Regions from separate parts of the Psychrobacillus sp. FSL K6-4046 genome, predicted to be linked through region 2. Evidence: riboswitches for the same ligand, from Rfam matches in the RefSeq annotation. Region 2 holds a riboswitch; each other region holds the start of a gene.

Region 1 (4,542 bases), 870 kb from region 2:
TATTTTCCCATATAAAGGAATAAAGGTAAGAAGACGAAAAATAAAAAACAGAGCAAATTCTATGCGAATTGCTCTGCTATTCTAGATGATTTTATCTTCATTTTGAACGATTTAACATGATACTTAGAGCTTAATATTATTCGGTTCGTGTCATGTTTTTGGCGTAAAAAATTTCATCCATTTCTGTTTTAAGCTTTTTGGTGATAGAGATTTTCTCTTCATTGGATAGCTCGTCTTCCTTGTAACCAAAGAGGTAGTTATTCAAATCAAATTGTTTCAGCTTACATTTGGTATGAAAAATATTTTCCTGATAAACATTCACATCAATCATATGGTAATATTCCTGCAAGGCATTCGGAATATAATTTTGAATGGAATTAATATCGTGGTCAATGAATAATTTATGACCCTTCACGTCTCTCGTGAATCCCCTCACTCGGTAATCCATGACCATTACATCGGTTTCGAAGGAATGTATTAGATAGTTTAGAGCTTTTAAGGGCGATATTTCTCCGCAAGTCGAAATGTCTATGTCTGCTCGAAACGTACTAATCCCTTCATCTGGATGATATTCAGGATACGTATGAACGGTAATATGACTTTTGTCTAGATGACCAAGAACGACCTCTGGTATAGGCCCAGGGGATTGCTTAAATGATTCTATCGGTGTTTGATCCACGGGTCCTTCTGACACTAAAATGGTCACACTTGCACCCTGGGGCTCGTAGTCCTGTTGCGCTATGTTTAAAATATTCGCTTCTATAATTTCGGACACTTTTGTTAATATATTGGTTAGACGCTCAGCGTTATATTGCTCATCAATGTATTCAATATATTTTTCCCTTTCTTCCTTCGTCCTTGTATAACAAATATCATACATATTAAAACTTAGTGTTTTCGTCAGATTATTAAAACCATGTAACTCGATTCTTTGTTTTGGTGTCAAACTCATAGACATAACCCCACTTCCAATAATTGAAAATCATACTTTTATAGATATGTGTATCCACAAAATACAATGTCTCTTCAATTTTGTCTTCCCTAATATTTGAATAAATAAAACTAAAATCAATAAAAAACTCCTGAATATTAAAACAGGAGTTTATATGTGTCAATTTCAAAATTCCTGTTTTTATAGAAAAACACGAACAATTAAAAGAGAACAATAAAATTTATATGATTTTTAATAATAAAGTAGAATTGACTTTCGCTCATATCGCGGACGCTTTCCGTGGCGTGAGTGATAAGCCATCACCCATCGCTTTCGCACGTGGTTGTAACGTTTTTATCTGTCTCACTCATCCCTGCTTACGTCGCCGCCCTCCGCTGCAATCAATATATATAATGTTCACTTTTAATCTTTAAAATGCTTTTTATGAAATTGACTCATATATAATTTTTCTATTTACTCCCAGTTATAAGGAGTAGCCTGATAAACATAGTAATTCAACCAATTAGAAAATAATAAATGTGTATGTGCCCTCCATGTATTTAATGGCTTATTAGAGGGATTATTATTTGGGAAATAGTATTTGGGCATCTCAATATCTATTCCTTTAGTTATGTCTCTATGATATTCCTCTGCTAATGTGTGCGCATCATACTCTAAATGACCAGTGACCATCACCATTTTATTGTCGTTCGATTTTACAAGAAACACACCTGCTTCCTCCGAAGTGGATAAAATAGTTAGTCGCTCATGCTTTTCTATTTCTTCTTCAGATACAGAAGTGTAACGAGATACGGGAGCATTAAACTCTTCATTAAATCCTCTTATTAAATTCTCCACTTGGTCAGTTAATATATGCCGATACACTCCCGAGCATTTACGAGAAAGTGTGAATTTATCTATACCAAAATGATAATACAGTGCAGCCTGCGCGCCCCAACAAATATGTAAGGTGGAGGTAACATTTGATTTAGACCATTCCATTATTTCCTTCATTTCATTCCAGTAATCGACCTCCTCAAATGGCAACTGTTCTACTGGAGCACCAGTGATAATCATCCCATCAAACTTTTTTTCTCTTATTTGATCAAATGTCGTGTAGAAAGTATCCAAATGGGTTTTGCTGGCATTCTTGGATTCATGCGTCGCTGTATTCATAAAGGTTATATTCACTTGTATTGGGGTATTCCCCAGAAGCCTTAATAGCTGAAGCTCCGTTTTTTCCTTCTCAGGCATTAGATTAAAAATAATAATGTTAAGTGGACGGATGTCCTGCTTGTAAGCACGCTCTTGATCCATGAGAAAAATTTTCTCTTCTTTTAACAGCTTAGCTGCAGGTAATTGTTTCGGAATATTGATAGGCAATGACTTTCCCCTCCCAATGAAATGTGCAAGAGCACCTGTGATTTCGCCTCAAACTAAGTAGGAAATCGAACAGGAGCAAGGCAATTATTAAAATAAATACCTCTCTTTCCATGTAAGAAAAGAGAGGCAGGAATTTGCTAACTAGCTCTTATCTTCCAAGATCGTCTTGTTAGGAATTAGCACCTTTCTGTACAACAGAGGTTGCCGAAGTATCACAGGGCCTAATCCCTCCACTTCTCTTGATAAGAATATTAAATTATTTAAATTATTCGTTAATAAGTTATATTAGCACGCTCTATTACTTATATCAACCCATTTTGAAAAGTATTCGGGTCATTCTGCTAAATCTAGCCATTTCTCCAATAATTGCTCCAATTGCTCCTCTACCCGAAGTTTTTCCAAGCTTAATGCCTCATAATTTTCCCAATCATTCTCTATGCTAATTTGTTTAGTTAGCTCACCTATAACATTTTCGAGCTCACTTATTCGCTTTTCCAAAGGAATTTCCTTTTGTTGTTTGGCAGGTGTTGCTTCTTTTAATGGCTGATTGATTATTTCTTTCCTAGTATTTTCTTTCGAGCAAAACTCATTCCATTTTTCCCTTGCCCATTCGTAAGGGCCTTCAAATGTGGTAAGCTCGCCATGCTCTAGCCAAGCAGTCCTTGGAAATAGTTTATTTAGAAAATATCTATCGTGAGATACAGCAATAATAGTCCCTGTAAAATCATCTAGCGCTTCCTCTAATACTTCTCGTGAATCAATATCAAGATGATTCGTTGGCTCATCTAATATGAGACAATTTATGTCTTGATGCATTAGCTGAGCAAGACGGAGTCGCATTCTTTCTCCTCCGCTTAAATCAGCAATTCTTTTAAAAACATCCGCCCCATAGAACATAAACTTCGCTAAAATGTGTCGAGCCTCTCCTTCTGCCACATTTACTTCTGCTCTAAAAATATCTATTAAGCGAGCTTTTGGATCTGTTATTTCGAAATGTTGAGAAAGATATCCATGGCGCACATTACTACCAAATCGAGCTTCACCCGAATCTATTAACTCTACTCCTCTAAGAATATTCAAAATGGTAGTTTTACCCGTTCCATTCCTACCAACGATTGCAAGACGGTCCTTCCAATATACATGAAGCTCTGCACTGTTTAATAACATTTTTTCACCAAAGCTTTTGAAAGCCTCTTCCATTATGACAACTTCTTTTCCGCTTCGGGGTGCCGCGTCAAAAGATAGACTCATTTTCTTAGGATCTATTAGAGGTTTACGAACCTTTTCCATCCGCTCTAATGCCCGTTCCATATTCCTCGCCTGACGGTGTAAACTCGCATTTGGAGGAACTGCTTGGTTAGCCCAAATCCTTAACCTCTTTATTGCTTCTCTCATTTTCTTTATCTTTTTTTGTTGCTCCTCATACTGTTGAAATTCACGAGTAAGTTTTTCTTCCTTTTCGATTAAAAAAGAAGAATAATTACCATGATATTTCGTAAGCATACCATCCTCAAGATCTGCAACTTTTGTAACTACCTTATCTAAAAAATATCGGTCATGTGAAATAATAACAACTGTACCTGTATAACTAACTAAATACTCCTCTAACCACTCTATTGCAAACAAATCCAAATGATTAGTCGGCTCATCCAACAGTAAAAGGTCTGGCTTGGTTAATAGTAGCTGTCCAAGCATTATTTTCGTTTGCTCTCCACCACTTAAACTTGAAAATGGCTGTTCTACAAAACCACCTAGCTGTAGCCCTTCAACTACTTTATCAATTTCGGAATCAATCGTATATCCGCCCTGTAACGTGAATTTTTCTTGTATGTCTCCATACTGCTTTAGGAGTTTTTCCATTGCCTCGGCATTTACCACTGCTAGTTCTTTTTCAAGTATACTCATCTTTTTCTGTAGTAGCAGAGTATCCTCGAAAGCATCGTATAACAGGTCTTTTCCTTTAACGCTTTCTGAAAAAGTAGGAATTTGGGCTAAATAACCTATTTTCGCTCCCTTTTTAAAAGTGATAATTCCATGATCAGGTTTTTCAATACCCGCTATTAGCTTAAATAGCGTTGTTTTCCCACTCCCATTTCGTCCAACTATTCCTAATTTGTCCCCCAATTTAATATCTAAAGACAGATCCTCAAATATAAGATTACCACCAAGCATTTTACTTATTTCCTGTATTTTGCATATCATTATGTTTAGCTTCCTCTCCAAATTAT
Region 2 (4,542 bases):
GTCCTTAATGGTGAAAAGCAATGGATCACTAACGCAGGCTTTGCAGACGTATTCGTTGTTTACGCAAAAGTGGACGGAGACAAATTCTCTGCATTTATCGTGGAAAGAACATTCCCAGGAGTATCTGTAGGTGCAGAAGAGAAGAAAATGGGTATCAAATCTTCTTCTACACGTACGTTGATCCTAGAAGACGCACAGGTACCTGTTGAAAACCTATTAGGGGAAATTGGCCGTGGCCATATTATTGCATTCAACATCCTGAACATCGGTCGTTACAAATTAGGTGTAGGTACGATTGGTGGTTCTAAACGTGCATTAGAGCTAGCAATTACTTATTCTAATCAACGCCAACAATTTAAGACGCCTATTTCTTCATTCAATTTAACAAAGCAAAAGCTAGCAACTATGGCGTCTAAGCTATATGCAACAGAAAGCTTAATTTACCGTACAGTTGGTTACTTTGAGGATCGCATGAGCCAAATGAGCGAAGAAGATCAAAAAGACGGAACAAAAATTGCAGCTGCAATTGCTGAGTATGCGATTGAATGCTCTATTAACAAAGTAGTAGGGTCTGAGGTTCTAGATTACATCGCGGACGAAGCGGTTCAATTACATGGTGGGTACGGCTTTATGCAAGAATATGAAGTAGAGCGCATTTACCGCGACTCACGTATTAACCGTATTTTCGAAGGTACAAATGAAATCAACCGCTTAATCGTTCCAGGTACATTCCTGAAAAAAGCAATGAAGGGTGAATTACCACTTCTTCAAAAAGCACAAGGTCTGCAAGAAGAGCTATTAATGATGATGCCAGAGGAAGTTGGCGATGAAGCATTAGCCCAAGAAAAAGTGCTAGTTGCAAACGCTAAGAAAATCGGTATTTTAGCTGCTGGTATGGCTGCTCAACGTTTCGGGACAAAATTAGAAGCAGAGCAAGAAGTACTTGTACACATCGCAAACATTGCGAACAACATCTTTGCAATGGAATCAGCAGTACTTCGTACAGAAAAAGCGATCGCACGCAGTGGAGAAGAAAAAGCAACGCAAAAGCTTCTTTACACTCAAATCTTCTGCCAAGAAGCCTTCAATGAAATCGAAGCAGCAGCAAAAGAAACACTAATTGCTTCAGTTGATGGCGATAACTTACGTATGATGATTTCTGCACTTCGCAAGTTAACTCGCTACACACCATACAACGTGATCGAGAAAAAACGCGAAGCTTCCGTTAAGCTAATCGAAGCTGAAAAATTTGTAGTTTAATAACAGCATTGGCCATCTGGGACTCCAGATGGCTTTTTTGTTTAAGGGGGGATGAGATTATCACTGCTTAGACGTTGTTTATCATCGTTCAGAGAAAAAATATCACCGCTTAAGGAAATTCACGATAAATCTGTTTGAGAGATCGTCGAAATCTTGTTAGAAGCATCTCTTTTTATATAATAGTGTTTTTGCTTCTCTTTCTCTTGCATGAGTAACAAAATATTATTATGATAAAAAGAAAAAGGTGAGATATAAATGACAATCCAATTTTATGGATATCCAAAATGTAGTACATGCAACAAAGCAAGCAAATGGCTGAAAGATAACGATATCCCATTTGAGAACCATCATATCGTTGACGCACCGCCTTCAAAGGAACTTTTAAAGGAAATGGTGGCACAAGGCGATTATGAACTGAAAAAATTCTTTAATACTAGCGGCGTAAAATATCGTGAATTACAATTGAAGGACAAGCTTCCTACAATGTCGGAGGATGAGCAGTTAGAGCTGCTTGCTTCGGATGGAAAATTGATTAAACGACCTCTTGTATATAATGGACATAAGCTAACGCTTGGTTTTAAAGAAGAGCAGTTTGAAGACATGTGGAAAACCTCTTAAAGCACCTTGTATTTACTATGAAAATATGTGAATATTAAATAGAATGGATTAATTATTTGAGAGGGGTTTATTTATGAGCGTACCTAAAGATTTTAAGTACTCAGCTGAACATGAATGGGTAAAAAATGAGGACGGAAATGTCCGTATTGGAATTACTCATTTTGCACAATCTGAACTTGGAGATATCGTATTCGTTGAACTTCCACAAGTTGGCGATGAGATCAAGGCAGGAGACGCTTTTGGTAGCGTTGAATCCGTAAAAACTGTTTCAGAATTATATGCACCTATCAGTGGTAAAGTAGTAGAAGTAAATACTGAGCTAGAAGATAGCCCCGAATTTGTTAATGAATCACCTTATGAAAATGCATGGATGATCGTGGTTGAGCCTTCTGACGTATCAGAAGTGGACAGCTTATTATCTCCTGAAAAGTACGAAGAATTAATAGCAGAGTAATAATGAAAACGCCGGTTAATAATCGGCGTTTTTTTCATATAATAAAGGAAAGGATAAGTTGGGAGAGAAGCTAAATGGCACATGTATTTAGTGATAAAATTATTATCGTTGAGGGTAGGTCTGATAAGCTGCAATTATTAAGCCTTCTCGATGAATCTCCAGAAATTATATGTACTAATGGAACGATATCCGATGTAAAATTGGAGGAGCTATTAAGCCCTTATGATGGCTTGCCGATTTATGCTTTTCTAGATGCAGACAAATCCGGGGAACAAATTCGATCGGTCGTTAGGAAGGAGTATCCAGAGGCAATTCATTTGTATACGAACCCGACGTATGGCGAAGTAGCAAACACACCGGCGAAGGTTTTGGCATCTATATTAAAACGTGTTAATATTAAGGTGAAAAAAGAATTTTTACCTTAGGATGATGTGTATGAATGAATGGACTAGAGAACAATGGGATAGCGCTAAAAACAATTCAACACTTACCTTGTTTTATATCTATACGCCTATGTGTGGAACGTGTCAGGTAGCAAGTAAAATGATGAATGTTATTAAAGAAATGGTTACCTATCCAATTGGTCAGGCAAATATTAATTTTCTAGGTGATTTGGCGATAGAACAGGAAATTGAAAGCGTCCCTTGTCTTCTTATTACAAAACATGGGAAAGTGGAAAAGAAAATCTATGCTTTTCAATCAGTTCCTTACTTATTGGAAACAATAAAGGCTATTGACGAAGATGGAAACCTATGATAATATTCGTTATGTTGAAAACACAATTTAATAGTGTCGCTCTTATTAAGAGAGGTGGAGGGAAGTGCCCTTTGAAGCCCGGCAACCGTCATGAAAGTGAAATGGTGCCAAGTCACGCAAAGCTATAGCTTTGGGAAATGAGAGAATGGATGAACGTTATTTTAAATAGATAACATACACCCCTTCTGCTCTTTTGCAGAAGGGGTTTTTTATTAGGAAAGGTGGTCAGATTTACTTGATTAGTTTAAAAGAAGTTTCGAAAAGATTTATTACAAAGCAAGGAGAAATCGTTGCAGTTGATAGTGTAAATCTGGACATACAGCGTGGAGAAATTTTCGGGATTATTGGATACAGCGGAGCGGGCAAGAGTACGCTAATACGTTTGTTGAATGGGCTAGAAAAGCCATCTGACGGTCATATTACAGTGAATGGCCAGGAAATTACATCTATTAATGAGGACAAGCTTCGAAGCTTTCGTCAAAAAGTAAGCATGATCTTCCAGCATTTCAATTTACTATGGTCGCGAACAGTCGCTGAAAATATAGCATTCCCATTAGAAATTGCAGGAGTTCCAAAGGAAAAAAGAAAAGCTAGAGTAGAGGAGCTTTTAAGCCTTGTTGGATTGGAAGGAAGAGGAGACTCTTACCCATCTCAATTATCTGGAGGACAAAAGCAACGCGTAGGAATTGCAAGAGCGTTGGCTAATGGTCCAGAGGTATTGCTTTGTGATGAGGCAACATCAGCTCTTGACCCTGAAACAACCGACTCCATTTTAGACTTGCTCGTAAGCATTAATGAAAAACTAGGATTAACCATTGTGTTAATCACCCATGAGATGCAAGTTATTCAAAAGATCTGTAACCGAGTAGCGGTTATGGAAAATGGGCAAGTTGTAGAAGAGGGAGATGTGCTTGAGGTATTCCAAAAGCCACAACAGCCTATTACAAAGCGTTTCGTTTCTCAAATTTCAGATTCTAAAGAGCCAATTCAAACCATTCAAAACCTAGTTAAGCTTTATCCAAACGGCAAGCTAGTTAAGCTCGTTTTCGTTGGAGATACTACAGAGCAACCAATTCTTTCGAGATTAATCAAACAGTTCGATTTAGAGGTAAACATTGTCCAAGGGAATATCTCTCACACGAAAAGTGGAGCGTTCGGGACACTAATCCTGCAAATCGATGGAAATGAACAAGCGGTGGAAGATGCCATTCAATTTATCCACTCGCAAAAAGTTAAAACTGAGGTGATCAACAATGATTGAATCGTTATTTCCAAATGTTGATTGGCCTAAAATGTGGGAAGCCACTATAGAAACCCTTTATATGACTGCAATTTCTACAGTCCTAACAGCAATCTTTGGACTAATTTTAGGACTATTATTATTTTTGACAAGCCCACACCAAGCATGGGCAAATAAAATAGCAAACTGGTTGACCAGTGGAGTAGTCAATATT
Region 3 (4,542 bases), 940 kb from region 2:
CCAACGAAAGTTAAACGTGTAACAGCACCTGTTACATGGAGCTGAGAAATTAGAGACGAGGATAGATTTCGTTGACTGATTGTGCTTAAAAACTTCTTTGTTGTTGGATGCTTTGGCTTTGTAAAAAGGTTAATCGCAGTGTTTGCTTCGACAACTTCTCCTTTTTCCATTACATACACATGATCACATATTTTTTGAATGACATTCATCTCATGAGTGATTAGTAGAATAGTGATACCCAGCTCTTTATTTATTTTTAATAGCAAATCCAAAATGGAATCAGTAGTTTCAGGATCCAATGCACTTGTTGCTTCATCGCTTAATAGTACTTCGGGTTCCTGTGCAAGGGCTCTAGCTATTGCGACGCGTTGTTTTTGCCCTCCTGAAAGCTGGTTTGGATAGCTTTTATACTTATCAGATAAACCAACTATTTCTAAGTACTTTTCTACTCTACTTTTTACTTCTGTTTTATCATAGCCGAGTAGCTTTAATGGAATGGCAATATTATCATAAACAGTTGCTGTTTTTAGAAGGTTAAATCCTTGAAAGATCATTCCTATTTTATTTCGTACCATACGTAGCTTCGCTGGGGGGAGGGGGGTAATGTTATTGCCGTTTATGTATACTTTTCCGGATGTTGGTTTCTCTAAGAGATTAACACAGCGAATGAGCGTGCTTTTCCCTGCACCGCTATAGCCTATAACCCCATGAATTTCACCTTTTTTTACGTGTATGCTTACATTATTTACAGCCTTTACCGTACTACTTTTACTGTTGAATTCTTTGGTAATATTTTCTAAAACTATCATGAATGATCTTCCTTTCTAAAGAAACGCCGGCAGAGCTATACGCTTGCGTTTTTCTTGATGTCTAGCTTCGGCGCCTTGCCCCTCGGGGTCAAATGGGAAAATACTCCGGTGGCTGTGGACCTGCCTCCTCGCATTTTCCCATTTGCCTGTCGATTAGAGATAGGCGCCTACGCTTTTCTAATTTACCAACCTGCTAGTGCGGAGCCTTGGAATTCTTCTTCAATAAATTCTCTAACTTCGTCGGAATGGTATGCTTTAATGAATTTTTGGATGGCAGGATCATTTTCGTTTTCCTTACGAACAACAATATGGTTAACGTATGGGGAATCAGCTGACTCTAACAAAATTGATTCTTCTCCAGGGTTAATACCAGCTTCTAAAGCATAATTGGAATTGATTGCTGCAGCATCGACCTCACTAAGCTGTTTTACTATTTGCGCTGCCTCTAATTCAACGAATTCAAGGTTTTTAGGGTTTTCTTCAATGTCATGAATAGAAGCATTTCCTTTTTTACCTTCTTTCACTTTGATAAAACCATTTACTTCTAATATGTCTAAAGCTCGTGCACCTTGTGTTGGATCATTCGGTAGTCCAAAGGTAGCTCCATCTGGCAGTTCATCGAAGGATGTATACTTTTCAGAATAAACGCCCATTGGAAGTAAAATAGTCTCAGCGACTGGTACTAGCTCTGTATCATTATTTTCGTTAAATGAGTCAAGAAAAGGTAGAGTTTGATAACTGTTTGCGTCCAAGCTTCCTTCATCAAGGGCAGTGTTTGGAAGTATGAAATCTGAAAAAGCCTTAATCTCAATTTCTAGTCCATCACGTGCTGCAATTTCAGCAACAACCTCAGTAACTTGTTCATGTGGACCTGACGTAACGCCAACAACTAATTTATTTTCATCTAATGGTCCTGATGTAGCATCATCACCACAAGCCGAGAGCAACCCTGTTAATAAAACTCCTGATAACACTAAGCTAAATTTTTTCATTGTAATTCCTCCTGAATATGTATTAATAAAAACGAATAAATATAAAAGCCTCTCTTTCAAAAGAAAGAGAGGCACACAAATATGTATTGTCCTCTCTTATCTTCCAAAACAAAATGTTTTGCAGGATTTAGCACCTTTCTATACTTTTTTAGTATAGATGGTTGCCGAGCTTCAACGGGCCAGTCCCTCAGCTACTCTTGATAAGAGATAATAATCTATTAAGTTTTTCGTTTTTACTATAGAAAGAATTTACTACACTGCTCTATTGAAGTCAATAGATATTTTTATATTTTTATAATTGTTTAGAAAAATTCAAATAGAATATTATATAAATAATTATACAAAAGTGATTTATGTGGAAATACTAAGATGGGAGCATTTAAAAGGTTTACATTTAGCTTTACGCTTTATTTTCATGGTTATGTTAAAGGTAAGGGGTGATTTAAAATTCATATAAAAAGTGAGCTGGAAATGTATCTCCAAGCTCACTTTTTATGTGCATTTTTTTACTAAAGCCCCTTCGGTGACTATTTTAATTCAGTAATGCAAGTTTTGCTCTAGATGGAGTTTCATACTTTACAGTAACTCCATTTAACATGGTATTGTTTTGTACAATATAATACCCACCACCTAGACCATACATGGGAACATATCCATCAAGTGGTTGTTTAGCTGAATACACTCGGAATTCTTCGTTAGGCATTAATTGTCGGATAGGTTCAAGACCAGGTTCGCCACCATCAACACTATTAATTACTTTAAATAAAGTAGTTTCCTTAAGGATTGTAACCTTTCCGATTTGACCTGCTTTAAGTTCCGTTTTTCCCCACATAACTTTTGTAGAAGAATCTACTAATAATGCAAGTTTTGCTTTAGAAGGCGTTTCATACTTTAAAGCACTGTACATATTGACAAACAATCCGTCCCCTAGACCGTATTCTCCTCCGTATATATCTGTACGGAATGTATAGACACGATACTCTCCACCTGCTGGTAACACTTTTCCTCTAGAGCCATCCGCCTTATATGTTGCCACATCTGCGTAAAGTGTTACTTTACCAATCTGACCTTTTTTTAATTCCGTTTTCCCCCACATAACTTGTGTTGATGAAGCTTCTGATGTGATAGTGAAGGAAAATATCGCTACTAAAGTAAATACAATCGCTATAAAAATATTTTTTTTCATTTTTTACCTCCTACAATAATTAACCAATTGTAACATAAATTACATTCATATTTTGAAATAAATTAATATATAGGCTTTGAGTTCTGATGCTAGTATGGATGTATGGACACAAGTTAGTTAAGTCTCTATCCTATAAATAGAGAGGACGTGTCCGGAATGAAACAAAAACGGTATAACCAAGAATTTAAACAAACAATTGTCGAACTCCACAGATCTGGTACACCTGTGAGTAATCTCAGTAGCGAATATGGTATTTCTGAAGTAACTATTTATAAATGGATTAAAACACATTCCCCAATCGAAAACAGTGGGGGTTTAACACCGTCACAAATCGCAGAAATCCAAAAGGAAAACCTTCGGCTTCAACAGGAGGTAGACATCCTAAAAAAGGCTATGACCATATTCGCAAGAAAGTAACAGACCAAGAGATTATTGACCATATCGAAAAGGAGAAAGAACACTTTCCTATCCAATTGATGTGTGATGTGCTAAAAGTGCCAAGAAGTACGTATTACCAGTCGTTCCATAAAGTAAAATCTTCGTATGCCATGGAAAACGAAGCGGTTTTAGCACGCATACAAACTATACATGCGGAGAGTAAAGGTCGCTATGGTGCACCAAAAATTCATTATCTGTTAACCCAAGAAAAGGTCGATTTCAGCTTAAATCGAGTGCAGCGAATCATGAAAAAGGCTGGAATTCGATCAACGATCGTGAAGAAGTACCGACCAACTTCCTCCACTGGACAAGTGGTGGAACGTGAAAACCTGTTAGAACAAAATTTTGAAACGACGACCATTAATGAAAAATGGGTTGCAGATATTACGTATATTCATACATTAAGAGACGGCTGGTGTTATTTAGCTTCCGTCCTAGATTTACACACGAAAAAAATTGTTGGCTATTCCTTTTCCAAATCGATGACAACAGAACTTGTTTTACAAGCTTTAGCGAACGCAATCGATGTTCAACAACCAGAAGAAGGACTAATCTTACATACCGATTTAGGCAGCCAGTATACTAGTGAAGACTTTGAAAAAGCAGTGAAAGAAGCAAAATTCAAACAATCTTTCAGTCGTAAAGGATGCCCATATGACAATGCATGTATCGAGTCTTTTCATGCGATTTTGAAAAAAGAAGAGGTATATCAATCTAGTTATATCAATTTTGAAACAGCCCGATTGACCCTATTCCATTATATCGAGTCGTGGTACAACCGAAAACGAATTCATGGAGCTATTAACTATCTAACACCTCAACAATTAGAGGACTTATGCCGAAAAGAAGCGGTTTGAGAGCAAAGGCATCTAGTTTTCCAGATTTACCCCTACCTACACATTTTTTCAGGACGACATCCATGGCTTGTATTTCCTGTACCCAGCGAAAGCTGTCAAGTACGGTCTTTCACTTGACTGGTTTCGCTGGGTACAGGACGCTCCATGATTGGATGCCGTTCTGACAGAGACTTAACTTTTTTATGTCCAGGATATTGACGTAGATCCATTCATTAAACTAGCCTCGAGCGTTAGTTTAAATACATTCTTTCACAAACTTT
Region 4 (4,542 bases), 1.7 Mb from region 2:
TACGTAATATACCTTTTGCTGTTTTAGGAGCATTAATATTTCCAGCAGTTTTATACATACAAGAAGGCGATATATTATTTGGTTTTATAGGCGCTATCATTGCTTTTACTCTCGCCTTTTTATTTCAAAATGTGATGGTTGTCGTCCTTGGAACAGTTGGTTTTTTAGCAGTTTATAGCCTCTTTATATAAAGGTTTAACTTCTTTAAAAATTTTATTTATTAAAGCTATGTTAAAGTTATTGGCTTATTTGGACTAACAATTCTTATTTATAGTGACTGTAAACATATTCAAATGACTATCAAATAAATTATGAAATTGGGGTTGGCAACAGTTTTTTTGCTTTGTTTATGCAAGTAAATTTATAATCAATATATCGATGTATCAAGGATGTTCCTATTTATTGATTGGAGCGCCAGACGGCGACTCCAGTGGGATGAGTGAGACAGATAAGACATCACAACCACGCGCGCAAGCGATGGGTGATGGCTTATCGCTCACCCCACGGAAAGCGTCCGGTTGGCGCGGAAATCAATTCAACTCTCTGATTTATAGATTTCTTTTGTATGCATCATAAATCACCCCTACTCTTTAACATAGCCTTATAGCTCATCCATGAATATAAAACTATGTTATTTATTATTTTTTTGAGCCCTTCAAAAATTTATATTCAATTAATCAATTAAGTGGTTCAAATTACCCTATTTTTAAAAACCTCTTGACGGTTATGTTTTTATTGTTTAAAGTTTAAAACAATTCTTACAACAATTAAATAGCACATCACTTTCTTATCTAGAGAAACCGAGGGATCAGGCCCTATGACGTTTCGGCAACAGGTTCAAATCTTTGAATACTGTGCCAACTCCTGCAAGCGCACTGCTTGAAAGATGAGAAAAGTTGGCTTTTTCGTAAATTTTGGAGAGCTTTCTTTTTCTTATCGTTTTTAGATAAGAACAAGGAAGCTCTCTTTTTCTCGTGATAGAAAGGTAGATGACTATCCTTTGTCTGTAACGAACCAATGATGTATGAGGAGGTAATTTGAATGATCGAGTTTAAAAATGTTTCCAAGACCTTTCGTCTTGGCAAGCGGGAGGTGCATGCAGTAAAAGATGTTTCTCTAAAAATAAAAGAAGGTGAGATATTTGGCATTATAGGATTTAGTGGTGCAGGAAAGAGTACGCTGCTTCGACTAGTTAATATGCTGGAACGTCCTTCTGCAGGCTCTGTATTTATTCAGAATATCGATGTCAAATCATTGACTTCCAAACAGTTACGAGCAAGACGAAGAAATATTGGAATGATTTTTCAAAACTTTAACTTGTTCCACTCTCGCACAGTTGGCGGAAATATTGCTTACCCTCTAAAGCTAGCAGGCTTGAGTAAAAATGAAATTACAAAAAGGGTGAACGAACTTCTTAGCTTTGTCGGGCTCTCTGATAAAGAGAAAGATTATCCAAGCCAGTTGTCTGGTGGTCAAAAACAACGTGTTGGTATTGCTCGGGCACTTGCTACCTCACCTGATATTCTCATTTGTGACGAAGCAACTTCTGCATTGGATCCAGAAACTACTGCAGAAATCCTTCGCTTACTTAAAAAGGTGAATAAGGAATTTGGAATTACCATTTTGTTAATCACACATGAAATGCACGTCATTCAGTCCATTTGCGATCGAGTAGCTGTCATGGAAAATGGAGAGGTTATTGAATCAGGAGACGTATTCGATGTATTTACTGATCCACAGCATCTTACCTCTCAGCGCTTTATACGATCTGTGCAACAGGATTTACCTTCTCCTCAAATCTTAGAGGATTGGCGTTCTCGAGGAGGCAACGGCTTTTATCGAGTAATCTTCAAGGGCGACGTAACAAATAAAGCCATTTTATCTCAAGTAACTCAGAAGCATCGCATTCATTTCAATATTGTTTATGGTTCTATACGAGAGTTACAGGAAAGGCTTTTTGGAGATTTAATCGTGTCTTTTGAAGGCGACACCGTGGCAATTCAAAGTGCCATTAATGAGCTAGAGACAATCGTTGACATTCAGGAGGTGGCAAAGCATGAAGGTTGATTGGAGTACTTTCTGGCCGAGGATTGTAGAAGCAACAGGAGAAACCATTATTATGGTGATTGCCACTCTTATCTTTGGTTCTATTTTAGGAATAACGATTGGTCTTCTATTATTTGTAACACGAGAAAGAAACATTTTAGAAAATAAAATTGTATTTCAGGTGTTGAACATCTTGATTAATATTATTCGACCAATTCCCTTTATCATCTTTTTAGTAGCCATCTCGCAGCTCACTAGATTAGTAATGGGATCTACGATTGGTACTGCGGCCGCCATTTTTCCAATGACAATCGTCGCCAGCTTCTCTATTGCTCGAGTAGTTGAAAATAACTTAGTGAGTATAGATCCCGGAGTAATTGAAGCGGCTCAAGCAATGGGTGCTAGTCCATTACGGATTATATTCACAGTTTTAATACCAGAAGCATTAGGACCTCTTATTCTCGGTTTAACCTTTATAACTGTTAGCTTAATAGACTTTTCTGCTGTGGCAGGAACAGTCGGTGGAGGCGGACTCGGTCATATAGCAATGACCTATGGATATCAGCGTTTCGACGGAAGTGTTATGCTCGTAACCGTTATAATACTCATCGTTTTAGTTCAGCTTGCCCAGTGGTTAGGAAATGCATTATCTAAAAAATTCATCAGACGATAAGGAGAATAGATATGAAAAAAATTAGTTTATTAGTCATTGCTCTTTTGGCAGCAATAGTCTTAGCAGCTTGTAACGACTCTTCAGCTGCTTCAGACAAGGATACAGTTAAGGTGAAAATTGGTGTGAATGGCTCTGATGGTGCCCAATGGCCAGTTTTAAAAGAGAAAGCAGCTAAAGAAGGAATTGAAATTGAGTTAATCGAGTTTGCAGACTACACTTTACCCAATAATGCCTTAGCACAGGGAGATATCGATTTAAATGCCTTCCAGCATATTTCCTTCCTTTCTCAATATGTAAAAGAAAGCGGAAATGACCTTGTTCCAATTGGTTCAACCATGTTTGCTCCTCTTGGCGTTTATTCAGAAAAAATTAAAGACATCAGTGAAATCAAAAAAGGCGATAAAATTGCTATTCCAGATGATCCATCTAACCAGGCTCGTGCACTTCGTTTGTTAGAGTCTGCTGATTTAATCACCCTTTCAGACAGCTTCGGGCTTTTTGGAGATCCAAGCGGCATTGTAGAAAACCCATTGAACTTAGATATTATTCCAATGGTTGCCCAACAAACACCACGAGTGCTGCCGGACGTTACTGCTTCTATCATCAACAATGGCGTTGCAGGTCAAGCAGGATTCTCACCTGGTGAGGACCCTATATATAAAGAAGAAGGAAAGGATGAATCCATCTATCCTTATGTCAACACAATAGTAGCCCGTGGAGAAGATAAAAATAACGAAACATACACACGTATTGTCGAATTATATCAAGAAGAAGATATCCAGAAAGTTATCACCGAGGATACAAAAGGCGGATCCGCTTTAGTAATTTTAACGCAGGAACAACTAGATCAAACATTTGAAGATCTAATCAAATAAAAAATAGGAGGAATACAGATGAGTATTGTAAAAGAACCAAAGGAATTATTGCTAAAGTCAATTGAGGAAAACAAAGAATTATACGTGCAGGTCAGTCAGGAAATCCATAATAACCCTGAAATCGGCAACCAGGAGTTCTTCGCTAGTGCAAAACATGTAAAGCTACTACGTGACGCCGGTTTCGAGGTAACTACTTCCGTTGCAGGCCATGAAACATCCTTCTACGCTATTAAAAAGGGAGTAAAAGAAGGGCCAACCGTAGCTTACCTTGCAGAGTATGATGCCCTTCCTGGACTAGGTCACGCATGCGGACATAATATTATCGGAACAACGAGCGTTGCTGCTGGAATTGCCTTGGCAGAGGCCCTCCCTCTTACAGGAGGAAATGTAGTCGTTCTTGGGACGCCCGCTGAGGAAGGTGGCCCTAATGGAAGTGCTAAAGGAAGCTTCGTCAAGCACGGTTTCCTTAAGGATGTTGATGTTGCACTAATGATTCACCCTTCCGGCAAGACTTCTTTAACTGGTGAAACATTGGCCGTGGATCCATTAGATTTTCATTTTCATGGGAAAGCAGCACATGCATCTGGATCTCCTGAGAAAGGTATAAATGCTTTAGACGCTGTCATTCTTTTATTCAATGGCATTAATGCCCTTCGTCAGCAGCTTCCAAGCACTGTACGTATCCACGGGATCATCACCCACGGTGGAGATGCTCCAAACATTATTCCTGACTACGCTTCTGCTCGCTTCTATATCCGAGCAGAGAGCTGGAAGAAAACAGAGGAAGTAGCAGAAAAAGTCCGTGCTATTGCAAATGGCGCAGCACTTGCAACAGGAGCCTCCGTACGAATTGAGCGATTCCAAAACGAGGTTCAGGACTTTGTATTAAATTCTAAATTAGATGAAATTCTTCATGAAGAGCTTGAAGCAGTCGGAGAGTTTGTCCAT

What was found. Region 2 has a riboswitch for S-adenosylmethionine ahead of MKY09_RS05600 (methionine ABC transporter ATP-binding protein). Riboswitches for the same ligand answer to the same signal wherever they lie in the genome.
Region 1: another riboswitch for S-adenosylmethionine. It lies ahead of metA (homoserine O-succinyltransferase); the one in region 2 lies ahead of MKY09_RS05600 (methionine ABC transporter ATP-binding protein).
Region 3: another riboswitch for S-adenosylmethionine. It lies ahead of MKY09_RS10410 (MetQ/NlpA family ABC transporter substrate-binding protein); the one in region 2 lies ahead of MKY09_RS05600 (methionine ABC transporter ATP-binding protein).
Region 4: another riboswitch for S-adenosylmethionine. It lies ahead of MKY09_RS14130 (ATP-binding cassette domain-containing protein); the one in region 2 lies ahead of MKY09_RS05600 (methionine ABC transporter ATP-binding protein).

Annotation. Positions count from the first base shown of each region.
Region 1 covers NZ_CP152020.1:2,023,919-2,028,460, forward strand. The annotation lists gene speD (adenosylmethionine decarboxylase) at 137-952, opposite strand; gene metA (homoserine O-succinyltransferase) at 1,406-2,314, opposite strand; SAM riboswitch class I at 2,460-2,563, opposite strand; gene abc-f (ABC-F type ribosomal protection protein) at 2,648-4,519, opposite strand.
Region 2 covers NZ_CP152020.1:1,158,101-1,162,642, forward strand. The annotation lists gene MKY09_RS05575 (acyl-CoA dehydrogenase family protein) at 1-1,260, shown strand, start outside; gene MKY09_RS05580 (arsenate reductase family protein) at 1,516-1,878, shown strand; gene gcvH (glycine cleavage system protein GcvH) at 1,952-2,332, shown strand; gene MKY09_RS05590 (toprim domain-containing protein) at 2,407-2,757, shown strand; gene MKY09_RS05595 (thioredoxin family protein) at 2,768-3,088, shown strand; SAM riboswitch class I at 3,128-3,232, shown strand; gene MKY09_RS05600 (methionine ABC transporter ATP-binding protein) at 3,324-4,349, shown strand; gene MKY09_RS05605 (methionine ABC transporter permease) at 4,342-4,542, shown strand, end outside.
Region 3 covers NZ_CP152020.1:2,100,557-2,105,098, reverse strand. The annotation lists gene MKY09_RS10415 (ATP-binding cassette domain-containing protein) at 1-809, opposite strand, end outside; gene MKY09_RS10410 (MetQ/NlpA family ABC transporter substrate-binding protein) at 992-1,801, opposite strand; SAM riboswitch class I at 1,895-2,008, opposite strand; gene MKY09_RS10405 (hypothetical protein) at 2,334-2,987, opposite strand; one part of gene MKY09_RS10400 (IS3 family transposase) at 3,144-3,369, shown strand; one part of gene MKY09_RS10400 (IS3 family transposase) at 3,369-4,282, shown strand.
Region 4 covers NZ_CP152020.1:2,860,055-2,864,596, forward strand. The annotation lists gene MKY09_RS14125 (AzlD domain-containing protein) at 1-191, shown strand, start outside; SAM riboswitch class I at 785-893, shown strand; gene MKY09_RS14130 (ATP-binding cassette domain-containing protein) at 1,042-2,067, shown strand; gene MKY09_RS14135 (methionine ABC transporter permease) at 2,057-2,719, shown strand; gene MKY09_RS14140 (MetQ/NlpA family ABC transporter substrate-binding protein) at 2,731-3,594, shown strand; gene MKY09_RS14145 (M20 family metallopeptidase) at 3,613-4,542, shown strand, end outside.